DNA from 2 places in the Streptomyces sp. NPDC001492 genome. Region 1 is predicted to be linked to the other one. Evidence: riboswitches for the same ligand, from Rfam matches in the RefSeq annotation. Region 1 holds a riboswitch; the other holds the start of a gene.
The links. A riboswitch is a leader RNA that binds a small molecule or an ion and turns the genes downstream of it on or off. The one in region 1 is predicted to bind S-adenosylmethionine.
Positions count from the first base shown of each region.

Region 2: linked by a shared signal. The riboswitch ahead of ACWC1K_RS37030 (aminotransferase class V-fold PLP-dependent enzyme) and the one ahead of thrC (threonine synthase) in region 1 are both predicted to bind S-adenosylmethionine.

Region 1 is NZ_JBSFHW010000102.1:930-7,069, reverse strand. Features, by position in the region: gene groL (chaperonin GroEL) at 1-1,537, opposite strand, end outside; gene ACWC1K_RS50345 (cold-shock protein) at 1,918-2,124, opposite strand; gene ACWC1K_RS50340 (MoaD/ThiS family protein) at 2,576-2,851, opposite strand; gene thrC (threonine synthase) at 2,971-4,257, opposite strand; SAM riboswitch class I at 4,276-4,432, opposite strand; gene ACWC1K_RS50330 (glucosyl-3-phosphoglycerate synthase) at 4,591-5,535, shown strand; gene ACWC1K_RS50325 (alpha,alpha-trehalose-phosphate synthase (UDP-forming)) at 5,631-6,140, shown strand, end outside.
Region 2 is NZ_JBSFHW010000038.1:94,851-100,990, forward strand. Features, by position in the region: gene ACWC1K_RS37010 (NYN domain-containing protein) at 1-883, opposite strand, end outside; gene ACWC1K_RS37015 (hypothetical protein) at 918-1,157, opposite strand; gene ACWC1K_RS37020 (rhomboid family intramembrane serine protease) at 1,322-2,074, shown strand; gene ACWC1K_RS37025 (Lrp/AsnC family transcriptional regulator) at 2,117-2,398, shown strand; gene ACWC1K_RS37030 (aminotransferase class V-fold PLP-dependent enzyme) at 2,495-3,856, opposite strand; SAM riboswitch class IV at 4,020-4,136, opposite strand; gene trpD (anthranilate phosphoribosyltransferase) at 4,208-5,272, opposite strand; gene qcrB (cytochrome bc1 complex cytochrome b subunit) at 5,406-6,140, opposite strand, start outside.

The DNA.
Region 1 (6,140 bases):
TGAGGAAGAGCGCGGCGATGGAGGCGGCGTTCTGCAGGGCAGAGCGCGTGACCTTCGCCGGGTCGATGATGCCTTCCTTGACCAGGTCGACGTACTCGCCGGTCGCGGCGTTCAGGCCGTGGCCCGGGGTCAGGTTGCGCACCTTCTCCACCACGACACCGCCCTCGAGGCCGGCGTTGACGGCGATCTGCTTCAGCGGGGCCTCGAGCGCGATGCGCACGGCGTTGGCGCCGGTCGCCTCGTCACCCTCCAGGTCCAGCTTCTCGAAGACGCTGGACGCCTGGATGAGCGCGACGCCACCACCGGCGACGATGCCCTCCTCGACGGCGGCCTTCGCGTTGCGGACGGCGTCCTCGATGCGGTGCTTGCGCTCCTTGAGCTCCACCTCGGTGGCGGCACCGGCCTTGATGACCGCGACACCGCCGGCCAGCTTCGCCAGGCGCTCCTGCAGCTTCTCGCGGTCGTAGTCCGAGTCGCTGTTCTCGATCTCGGCGCGGATCTGGTTGACCCGGCCCTGCACCTGCTCCGTGGAGCCGGCACCGTCGACGATGGTGGTCTCGTCCTTGGTGATGACCACCTTGCGGGCGCGGCCCAGCAGGTCGAGGGAGGTGTTCTCCAGCTTGAGACCGACCTCCTCGGAGATGACCTCGCCACCGGTGAGGATGGCGATGTCGTTCAGCATCGCCTTGCGGCGGTCGCCGAAGCCCGGGGCCTTGACGGCGACGGACTTGAAGGTGCCGCGGATCTTGTTGACGACCAGGGTCGACAGGGCCTCGCCCTCGACGTCCTCGGCGATGATCAGCAGCGGCTTGCCCGACTGCATGACCTTCTCCAGGAGCGGGAGCAGATCCTTGACGGAAGCGATCTTGGAGTTGGCGATCAGGATGTACGGGTCGTCGAGCGACGCCTCCATCCGCTCCATGTCGGTGGCGAAGTACGCCGAGATGTAGCCCTTGTCGAAGCGCATACCCTCGGTGAGCTCCAGCTCCAGACCGAAGGTCTGGGACTCCTCGACGGTGATGACGCCTTCCTTGCCGACCTTGTCCATCGCCTCGGCGATGAGCTCGCCGATCTGGGTGTCGGCGGCGGAGATGGAGGCCGTCGAAGCGATCTGCTCCTTGGTCTCGACATCCTTCGCCTGCTCGAGCAGGGCACCGGAGACGGCCTCGACGGCCTTCTCGATACCGCGCTTGAGGGCCATCGGGTTGGCGCCGGCGGCTACGTTGCGCAGGCCCTCCTTGACCAGGGCCTGGGCGAGAACGGTCGCGGTGGTCGTACCGTCACCGGCGACGTCGTCCGTCTTCTTGGCGACTTCCTTGACCAGCTCGGCGCCGATCTTCTCGTACGGGTCCTCGAGTTCGATCTCCTTGGCGATGGAGACACCATCGTTGGTGATCGTGGGGGCGCCCCACTTCTTCTCGAGGACGACGTTGCGGCCCTTGGGGCCGAGCGTCACCTTCACGGCGTCCGCGAGCTGGTTCATGCCGCGCTCGAGGCCGCGCCGCGCCTCCTCGTCGAACGCGATGATCTTGGCCATGTGAAGTGGTCCCTCCAGGACTGGGGGTGATTCCTTCGGACCGCGCCCGCGCCCGCGACGGACGGCTCGCACACCTCGTGGGTTCCTTCCCCACCCGGCCTGCGGGCCTCACCGACCCGGTCCTTCATTGTCACTCTCACCTTCAGAGTGCTAACGCCAATGATTAGCACTCGGCCCCCCCGAGTGCAAGGTGCGCCCGCGGAGCGGGCTCGCCGAGGGGTGGTGGCCGGGCGCGGGCGGGCGCGAGCCGCTCCCGTACCGACGGCACCCGCCCCGGACCGGTCCAGGCCCTCCGGGCATGCCGAAGGGCCCGCCCCCTCAGGTGCGGACCCTTCGATCAAGAACAGAAGAACGTCGCTGCAGTTAACCCGGCGCGTGCTTCAGCTGGTCGCCAGACGGACCATGTCCGCCTGCGGCCCCTTCTGGCCCTGCGAGATCTCGAAATCGACCCGCTGACCCTCTTCCAGGGTGCGGTAGCCGTCCATCTGAATCGCACTGTAGTGGACGAAAACATCCGCACCACCGTCGACCGCGATGAAGCCGTACCCCTTCTCCGCGTTGAACCACTTGACGGTGCCCTGAGCCATGCCTAACTCCCCTATTACTGGCCCTTGCACAGATCCACACTTCGCGGATCCGGGTCAGACCTCACCCCCCACGGTTGGGGGCGTGCGCCGGAACGCGTCGACCGCGGCTGAATGTATCTGTCCAACTGCCGTCTGCAACAGGTCAATCGGACGAGAATTCCGGGCACGACCGGTCGGGAATTTACGGAGAATTCGCCCGAATTCAGGGCAAGTCGGGCCCCATAAATGGAGCATAAGACGCAAAAAACCTGCACACTTTGGCTACTTCTCGCTGCCCGAGAAGCAGGAACTCATATGCATGCGGCAAGCGGAGTCGAGCAGGTTCCCCAACTGTACCGTGCTCAACCATGCAGAATTGCCCCCTCCGCTTCTCTCACGGAGGGGGCAATTCGATGAACTCTCGGTAATCAGCGTTACCGACGGTAATAATCGGTCGTCCGACCTGTTTCGCTCAGCCTCCGGCCACGGCCGGAATGATCGAGACGCCCGCCCCGTCCGGAGTCGCCGTCTCCAGCCCCTGCTCGAACCGAACATCGTCGTCGTTCACGTACACGTTGACGAAGCGGCGCAGCTTGCCCTGGTCGTCGAGAACGCGGGCGGCGATGCCGGTGTGATTCTTCTCCAGATCGGCGATGACCTCACCGAGGGTGCCACCTTCGGCAGTCACCTCGGCCTGCCCGCCGGTGTAGGTACGCAGGATGGTCGGGATACGGACGTTGACGCTCACGATGAACCTCCGGTCAGGGAAACGGGCCTTTGTCTTCAGGGGCGCGGGGCTGTGTCGATTTGCGGCTCCGCCGCGGGGCGCGACCAGCCCCCACCGGCCCGCAGACGAACAACTACCTGCTAGGCGAGCCCCGCCTCACGGAACGACTCAAGGCTCGGGCGAATCGTCGCGGTGAGCCCCGTACCGGCCACCGCGTCGAGGGTCTTGAGGCCATCGCCCGTGTTCAGCACGACGGTCGTGAGAGCAGGGTCGAGAACACCGTTCTCGATCAACTTGCGCGTCACGCCCACCGTCACCCCACCGGCGGTCTCCGCGAAGATCCCCTCGGTCTTGGCGAGCAGCCGAATGGCATCGACGATCTGCTCGTCGTTGACATCCTCCACCGCACCCCCGGTGCGCCGGGCAATGTCGAGAACGTAGGGACCATCCGCCGGGTTGCCGATGGCCAGCGACTTGGCGATCGTGTTCGGCTTCTGCGGCCGTACGACGTCGTGCCCCGCCTTGTACGCGACGGAGACAGGGCTGCACCCTTCCGCCTGCGCCCCGAAGATCTTGTACGGCTTGTCCTCGACGAGCCCGAGCTTGATCAGCTCCTGCAGCCCCTTGTCGATCTTCGTGAGCTGAGAGCCGGAGGCGATCGGTACGACCAGCTGGTCCGGCAGCCGCCAGCCGAGCTGCTCGCAGATCTCGTACGCCAGGGTCTTGGAGCCCTCGGCGTAGTACGGCCGCAGGTTGACGTTGACGAAGCCCCAGCCCTCGCCGGCCGGGTCGCCGATCAGCTCGGAGCAGAAGCGGTTCACGTCGTCGTAGTTGCCGTCGATGCCGACGAGTTCGCCGCCGTAGACCGCGGCCATGACGACCTTGCCCTGCTCCAGGTCGTGCGGGATGAACACGCAGGACCGGAAGCCGGCGCGGGCGGCCGCGGCACCCACCGCACCGGCCAGGTTGCCGGTGGACGAGCAGGACAGGGTGGTGAAGTCGAAGGCGCGGGCGGCCTCGATGGCCTGGGCGACGACTCGGTCCTTGAAGGAGTGCGTCGGGTTGCCGGAGTCGTCCTTGACGTACAGTCCGCCGGTCACGCCCAGCTCGCGGGCGAGGTTGTCGGCCTTGACCAGCTTGGTCCAACCGGGGTTGATGTTGGGCTTGTCGGCCACGTCCGCCGGGACCGGCAGCAGGGGCGCGTAACGCCAGATGTTCGCGGGACCCGCCTCGATCTGCTTGCGGAGCTCCTCGGTGTCGTAGGCCGAGAAGTCGTACGCGATCTCGAGCGGGCCGAAACACTCCTCGCAGGCGAAGACCGGGCCGAGGGGCACCTGGTGACCGCACTCGCGGCAGGAGAGCGCCGCGGCGGGACCGAGGTCGACGGTCGTGGAGTCGGTGGTGCTTGCAACAGTCTGCGCAGCCATGTGAGGCGAGGCCCTTTCTCCTCATCTTCCTCACGGCGCATCTCGCCGTGAGACGGATTTGGCACCTTCCCTAGCCGGGAGCCTCGCGGAACGATCAGCATCGATCGGTACGAGACCGGCTGGAGGGTTGCCGGGGCTTCATCGGGCCGTATCCCTCTGCCCCTCTGGATGAGCGGTATGCGGTTGTAAACGCCGGGCGATCCCCGACATGCGATGGTCACCAGCGTTGTTCAAGACTGTAACCGAAGGCCAGGACAGTTGAGATAGTCGTCCGAACCGCGAGATGGATCACAGATCGCATGCTCGCCGAGAGAACGCAGAGGAGCCGCCTACGTGCTGGAAGAAGTCGAGCGCTGGCTGAGCACCCGCTCCTGGTCCCTGACCGACCGCCCCCTCCACAGGATCCTCGCCGCCAAGCAGCGGTCGGGACAGTCGGTCAGCGTCGTGCTGCCCGCGCTCAACGAGGAGGAGACGGTCGGCGACATCGTCGCGATCATCCGTCATGACCTGATGCAGCAGGTCCCGCTCGTCGACGAGATCGTCGTAGTCGACTCGGGGTCCACCGACCGCACGTCCGAGGTCGCCGCGGCGGCCGGGGCCAGGGTCGTCCACCGCGACGACATCCTGCCCCGCATCCCGACCGTCCCCGGCAAGGGCGAGGTGCTGTGGCGCTCGCTCCTGGTCACGAGCGGGGACATCGTCTGCTTCATCGACGCCGACCTGAAGGAGTTCTCCTCCGACTTCGTCTCCGGCATCGTCGGCCCGCTGCTCACCGACCCTGGGGTCGACCTCGTCAAGGGCATGTACGACCGTCCGCTGGCCGGCGCCCAGGGCCAGGGCGGCCGGGTCACCGAGCTGATGGCACGCCCGCTGCTGAACATGCACTGGCCGCAGCTGGCGGGCTTCGTGCAGCCGCTCGGCGGCGAGTACGCGGCCCGGCGCAGCCTGCTGGAACAGCTGCCGTTCCCCGTCGGGTACGGCGTCGAGCTGGGCATGCTGGTCGACGCCCTGCACCTGGTGGGCCTCGACGCACTCGCCCAGGTGGACGTCGGGGTGCGCAAGCACCGGCACCAGGACGGGCAGGCGCTGGGCCGGATGTCCGCCGCGATCTACCGCACGGCACAGCTGCGGCTGGCCCGCGGCCATCTCATCCGTCCCTCCCTCACCCAGTTCGAACGGGGCGAGGACGGCTTCGAGCCGCGCACCTACTCCGTGGACACGGAGGAGCGGCCGCCGATGGTGGAGATCGCGGAGTACGCGTCGCGCAAGGTCGCCTGAGGCGGCGCGTAACGCGGTGCCGGCGGTGTATACGGTCCACCCGCAGAGCCCAGCCGTACGTTTGAGCGTTTCCGGGCCGGGCTAGGTTGAGGCGTATGGCTTCCACGCACGCCGCTGGTCATCAGGTACTGGTCGCGTCCAATCGCGGCCCGGTCTCGTACGAAGTGCAGGAGGACGGCTCGCTGGCCGCCAGGCGCGGCGGCGGCGGGCTGGTCTCCGGCCTGTCCGCGATCGGGCCCGACGCGGACGCCCTGTGGGTGTGCTCGGCGCTGTCCGACGGCGACCGCGAGGCGGTACGGCGCGGGGTCGGCGAGGACGGTGTGCGGATGCTGGACATCCCGGCCGGTGTGCACGCCGACGCGTACAACGGCATCGCGAACTCCGTGCTGTGGTTCGTGCACCACATGCTGTACCAGACGCCGCTCGAGCCGGTCTTCGACGCGGAGTTCCGGCGGCAGTGGGCGTCGTACGAGACCTACAACCGCGCCTTCGCCGAGGCGCTCGCCCAGGAGGCGGCCGAGGGCGCGGCGGTGCTGGTGCAGGACTACCACCTGTGTCTGGTGCCGGGGATGCTGCGGGAAGTGCGGCCGGACCTCAGGATCGGG
Region 2 (6,140 bases), on a different contig from region 1:
CGACCGCATCGACGGTCTCCGCCGGCCGTACGGACACCGGCGGCAGCGCCAGCTCCCTGCGCAGTCCCTGGGCCGCGTCCAGGACGGTGTCCAGAAGCAGGCGCACGCGCATGTCCTCGACACTGCGCCCCTCGCGCGCTGCTTTGCGCGTGGCCTCCAGGGCGGCCTCCGCCTCCCCGAGCCGCGACTTCAGCCGCCGGGACTCGCTCTCGGCGGCGGACACCTGGGCCTGCGCCTCGGCGCGTACGGTCTCGACCTCGCCCTGGATCTTGCGCAGGGCGGCCTCGCCCCGCTTGACGTCGCTGTGGGCCGCCCGCAGCTTGCGGTGCAGCGAGTCGGCCTCCTTCTTGGCGGCGTCCAGCTCGGCACGGAGCCGCTCGGTGTCGACCCGGGTCTGCTCCCGGGCCCGGTCGAGCTCCGCACGCAGCCGCTCCAGCTCGGCCCGGCTCTCCTCGTCGGCGCGCTCGGCATCGGCCCGCTGGGCCTCCTCGCCGGCCGCGGTCACCAGCTTCACCCAGCCGGTGGGCCGCAGAACATAGGCCGCGGCCGCCACGTCGAGCGGATCCGCGGCCGGGGGCGGCGAGCCGGAGTCGAGAGCGCCGGTGAGTTCCGGCTGGGCCTCTCTCAGCTTCTCCCCGATGCGCTGCCGGAACAGCGGATCGGTCTCCAGCGCGGCCGCCATCGCGTTGCCGGCGAACTTGGCCCGCCGGTTCGGCGCGAAACGGGCGTACTGCCTCAGCTGTGCGGGCAGTTCGCCGACGGTCAGCCCGCCGAAGCCGTCCGAGACGATCTGGACGACCCTGCGGCGCACTCCGTCGGGCAGCGGACGGTCAAGCACCTCAGCGGTGCCGTCGCCCGGCCCCCCGCCTGTGGTCTCCACCATCCGTCACACCCCATTACCTGTGGGGCCGCTCCGCTCAGGAGTCGGCGCCCGGCCTGTCCACGAGTTCCACCTGATCCACCGCGTTGCACCAGCGACAGCGCACCGACTCGATGGTCTCACTGACCACCTCGCGCTCCTCGACCTTCGGCTCGCCGGCCAGATCGAGGTGGACGTACTCGACCACCTTCGACGAGCGGGTCACGTCGAAACGCGTGAGGTTGCCGCAGAGGGTGCAGCGCCACCGCGTCGTGGCGGTCGGGAGGGGAACCGTCATCGTGCCTGTGCTCTTTCCTTCTAGGTCTTCTATTGTCAACGACGCCCGAGCTTCCCCGGGCGTGTGGCTCGTACCCTACGGCCTGGCACGGACTCGCCGCCCGTCCGTCCACGGCGGCGAGGCGGTCTGTGCGACTGCGTCCCGTTACGTCATGCTCTGTGTTCATGATCGGCAAGTGGAGCGCGACCGTCGGCAGAGCGATCCGGCGCCCCTCGGCGCCCATGACGTACACGCTGATCACCCTGTGCTGTCTGCTCTTCGTGACCGGCCCGGCGGCCGGCCTCGATCCGGCCCACGGCTCCGGCGACGCGCTGCTCGCCGCCCAGCGCACCTATTTCCACCGCTGGGGTGTCGTCCCGGCCGAGCTGTTCCAGGGCTCCCCCAGGGCCGCCCTGACCCCCGCCACGGCTCTGTTCGTGCACGGCAGCTGGGTGCACCTGCTCGGCAACATGCTCTTCCTCTACGTCTTCGGGGCGATGACCGAGGAACGGATGGGCCGCGTCCAGTTCACGCTCTTCTACGTCGGCTGCGGCTACCTCGCCCTGCTGGGGTACGCGGCGGCGAACTCCACGTCCCAGCAGTCCCTGGTCGGCGCGTCCGGGGCGATCTCAGCGGTCCTGGGCGCGTTTCTGTACCTGTTCCCCGGGGCACGGGTGACCAGTCTTCTGCCGTTCCTGTTCTTCCTGCCCCTGCGCTTCCCTGCCTGGATCGTGCTGCCCTTCTGGGCGGCCCTGCAGTGGCTGGCGGCCAGGCATGCGGCGACGGGACCGGGGGTGGCCTATCTGGCCCACCTGGTGGGCTTCGGCCTGGGCTTCGTCTACGCCTGGGTCCGGTTCGGCCGTACCACTGCTGTGTCTTCCCGGGGGACAACCCCCGGACCCCCGGCAGAAAGACCAGGCCGGCTGGACCGCGAGTAGGGTGAGAGGCCCAACAATGGCCCCCAAGGGAGAGAACCAGCCGTGATCACCGCGATCGTCCTCATCAAGACCAGCGTGGACCGGATCCCCGAGATCGCAGAGCGGATCGCTTCGCTGGAGAGCGTGAGTGAGGTTTTTTCCGTGACCGGGACGTATGACCTGATCGCGATGGTTCGGGTGAAGCAGCATGAGGATCTTGCTGATGTGATCCCTGGCAGCATCAGCAAGATCCCCGGTGTCGAGGCCACGGACACGCATGTTGCGTTTCGGACGTACTCGCAGCATGACCTTGAGGCCGCGTTTGCCATCGGGCTGGACTCGTGAGGGGCGCCTAGGCCTTTGCGGGGCGCGGTTCGTGTGCGACTCCCGGCCCGTCGGGGCTGGTCGCGCAGGTCCTCGCGCCCCTAAAGGTGCCGCTGCTCAGACCGCGGGGACGCAGCGGCCGTCCTCCGTGCGGTACTGCCACTTCGCGCCGTCCGTCACCAGTTCCTTGACGGCGGTGACGAAGCGCTCGACGTGCTCGTCGGGGGTGCCGGCGCCGAAGCTGACGCGGATGGCGTTGAGGGACTTTTCGCCGGGGGCGGCCTCGGGGGCGCCGCACTCGCCCTGCGTCTGGGGGTCGCTGCCCAGGAGGGTGCGCACCAGCGGGTGGGCGCAGAAGAGGCCGTCGCGGACGCCGATGCCGTACTCGGCGGAGAGCGCGGCGGCGAAGTGCGAGCTGTTCCAGCCCTCGACGACGAAGGAGAGGACGCCGACCCGGGGCGCGTCGTCGCCGAAGAGGGACAGCACCTTGACCTGCGGGACCTCCGCCAGGCCCGCGCGGACCTTCTCGATCAGGTGCTGCTCGCGGGCGACCAGGGTGTCGAAGCCGGCCTCGGTGAGCGCCTTGCAGGCGGAGGCGATGGAGTAGGCGCCGATCACGTTCGGGGAGCCGGCCTCGTGGCGGGCGGCGCTGTCGTGCCATTCCACGTCGACGCCGCCGTCCTCGCGCCGGGTGACCTTGCGGCTGGCGCCGCCGCCCGCGAGGTAGGGGTCGGCGGCCTGCAGCCAGTCCGCGCGGCCGGCCAGCACGCCGGAGCCGAAGGGCGCGTACAGCTTGTGGCCGGAGAAGGCGACCCAGTCGACGTCGAGGTCCTGCACGGAGACGGGGTGGTGCGGGGCGAGCTGGGCGGCGTCCAGGACGATACGGGCGCCGTGCGCGTGGGCCGCGGCCGCGAGCTCGCGCACCGGCCACAGCTCGCCGGTGACGTTGGAGGCGCCGGTGACGCAGACCAGGGCGGGACCGTAGGGGTCCCGGCCGGCGAGGGCGCGCTCCAGGGACTCGACGGCCTGCTGCGGGGTGCGCGGGGCGTTGAGGTAGGTGACCCGGGCGTCCTTCCAGGGCAGCAGGCTGGCGTGGTGCTCGGTCTCGAAGACGAAGACCTGGCAGTCGGCCGGAAGGGCCTGCGCCAGCAGGTTGAGGGAGTCCGTGGTCGAGCGGGTGAAGATCAGCTGGTCGTCGGGGCGGCAGTCGAGGAACTCGGCGACCGTCCTGCGGGCGTTCTCGAACAGGTCGGTGGAGAGCTGCGAGAGGTAGCCGGCGCCGCGGTGGACGCTGCCGTAGTAGGGCGCGTACGCCGCGACGTCGTCCCACACCCGCTGGAGGGCCGGCGCGCTGGCCGCGTAGTCGAGTGCCGCATAGGTGACTTCGCCGCCCGTGACGAGCGGGACGGTGACATCCCTGCCTAGAACGGGCAGAGGGGCACAAATGGAGGTGGCGACGGCAGCGGTGGAGACAGACATGGCGGAACTCCCGTGGAAGCAGGCGGAATTCGCCCCGCGAGCGGCACGGCTCAAGCAGGGGCGTGAAAAGGAAAGGGGATGCGGAGGCGGGGCTCTGCGGCCCTATCGCATTCGCTTGCTCACGGAAGGCTCCTCGACGACCAGGACCCCTGGTTGCTCGAGGGGTCCGCGCTTGCCGTAGACCTCGCTGCCTACGGCCTGGTCTTCACCCGGGGCACCCCGCCACGGACGGAGGGTTGCCGGACAGTCGGCCGGGGCCTCATGACTGTCACTCATGACCTGGACAGGAACGTACGTGAAGTGATCGCGGTCCCGCAACCCGTGTCCGCATTACGGGACCGCGCTCTCCTGCTATGCGTTGCTGGCCGCCACCCAGCGCTCCAGCGCCCGCTTGGCCGCGCCGGAGTCGATCGACTCCGCCGCCTTGTCCATGCCGGCCCGGAGCTGCTCGGCCAGCGTCCCGGGGCCCGGGTCGAGGGCCACGAGGGCCGCCGCCGAGTTCAGCAGTACGGCGTCCCGTACGGGGCCCTTCTCGCCGTCGAGGAGCCTGCGGGCGACCTCCGCGTTGTACGACGGGTCGCCGCCCCGCAGGGCCTCCACCGGGACCAGTTCGAGGCCGACGTCACGGGGGTCGAAGGCCTCCTCGGTGACCTTGCCGTCGCGGACGACCCAGACGCGCGAGGTGGCCGTCGTCGTCAGCTCGTCGAAGCCGTCGTCGCCGCGGAACACCAGGGAGGAGTTGCCGCGTTCGGCGAAGACACCGGCGATGATCGGCGCCATGCGCGGATCGGCGACGCCGACGGCCTGCGCCCTCACCCGCGCCGGGTTGGTCAGCGGGCCGAGCGCGTTGAACACCGTACGGATGCCCAACTGGCCGCGCGCGGCGCCCACGTGACGCAGTGCCGGGTGGAACTTGATGGCGAAGCAGAAGGTGATCCCGGCTTCCTCGGCGACCTCCGCGACCCGCTTCGGCGTCAGCTCCAGATTGACGCCGAGCTTCTCCAGGACGTCCGAGGCACCGGACGCCGAGGAGGCGGCCCGGTTGCCGTGCTTGACGACCTTCGCGCCCGTGCCGGCGATGACGATCGCGGACATGGTGGAGATGTTCACGGTCTTCGCGCCGTCACCGCCGGTGCCGACGATGTCGACGGTCCGGCCGGGCACCTCGATCACGTTGGCGTGCTCGTACATCGCCCGGACCAGCCCGTTGATCTCCTCGACGGTCTCGCCCTTGGCCCTGAGCGCCACCACGAACCCGGCGATCTGCGCGTCGGTCGCCTCGCCCCGCATGATCTGGTCCATCGCCCAGAAGGTCGCCTCGGCGCTCTGGTCACGGCCGTACAGCAGGGCGTTCAGTACCTCGGGCCAGGATCGGCCCGCCGCGGTGTCGCCTCCAGCGGGGGTCACAGCGCTCATAGGGCCGCTCCTGGTCGTCGTAGAAGAAGAAAACGAGTGTGAGGCCACCCTATCCAGCTCAGGGCATGGAGAAGGGCCCCCGTCCGAGAACCGGACGGGGGCCCTTCTGCCGTGGCGTGGCGAGCCGCAGCGATCAGTGGTGGCCGTGGCCGCTCGTGATCTCCCTGTACTCCTCGACGGTCGGCTTCGGAATCTGGGACTCCTCGCCGTAGTACGCCTCGCTCAGCTTGGCGCGCAGCTTCTCGGAGCCCTTGACCTTGCGCTCGACGCCGTTCTCGTCGACCGTCGGGCCGATCTCGGCCGGCTTGTACTGCTCGTGCGCCGTGAGGGTGTGCAGGGCGTCCTGGCTGAGCGGCTCGTGGACCTCGATGAACTCACCGTGCGGCAGGCGCTTGATGATGCCCGACTCGCGGCCGTGCAGCACCTTGTCCTTGTCGCGACGCTGGAGGCCGAGGCAGATCCGCTTGGTGGCGATGAACACCAGCACCGGCACGACGAAGAAGGCGACCCGGACGAACCAGGTGATCGCGTTGATCGACAGGTGGAAGTGCGTGGCCCAGATGTCGTTTCCGCCACCGACCAGGAGCACGAAGTACCAGGAGATCCACGCGGCACCGAACCCCGTACGCGTCGGGGCGTTGCGCGGGCGGTCCAGGATGTGGTGCTCGCGCTTGTCGCCGGTGACCCAGGACTCGATGAACGGGTAGACCGCGATCGTGACCAGGACCAGCGGGAAGATGATCAGCGGGATGAACACGCCCAGGACGAGCGTGTGGCCCCACAGGTTGATCTCCCAGCCCGGCATGACACGGATCAGGCCCTCGGAGAAGCCCATGTACCAGTCCGGCTGGGCGCCGGTGGACACCAT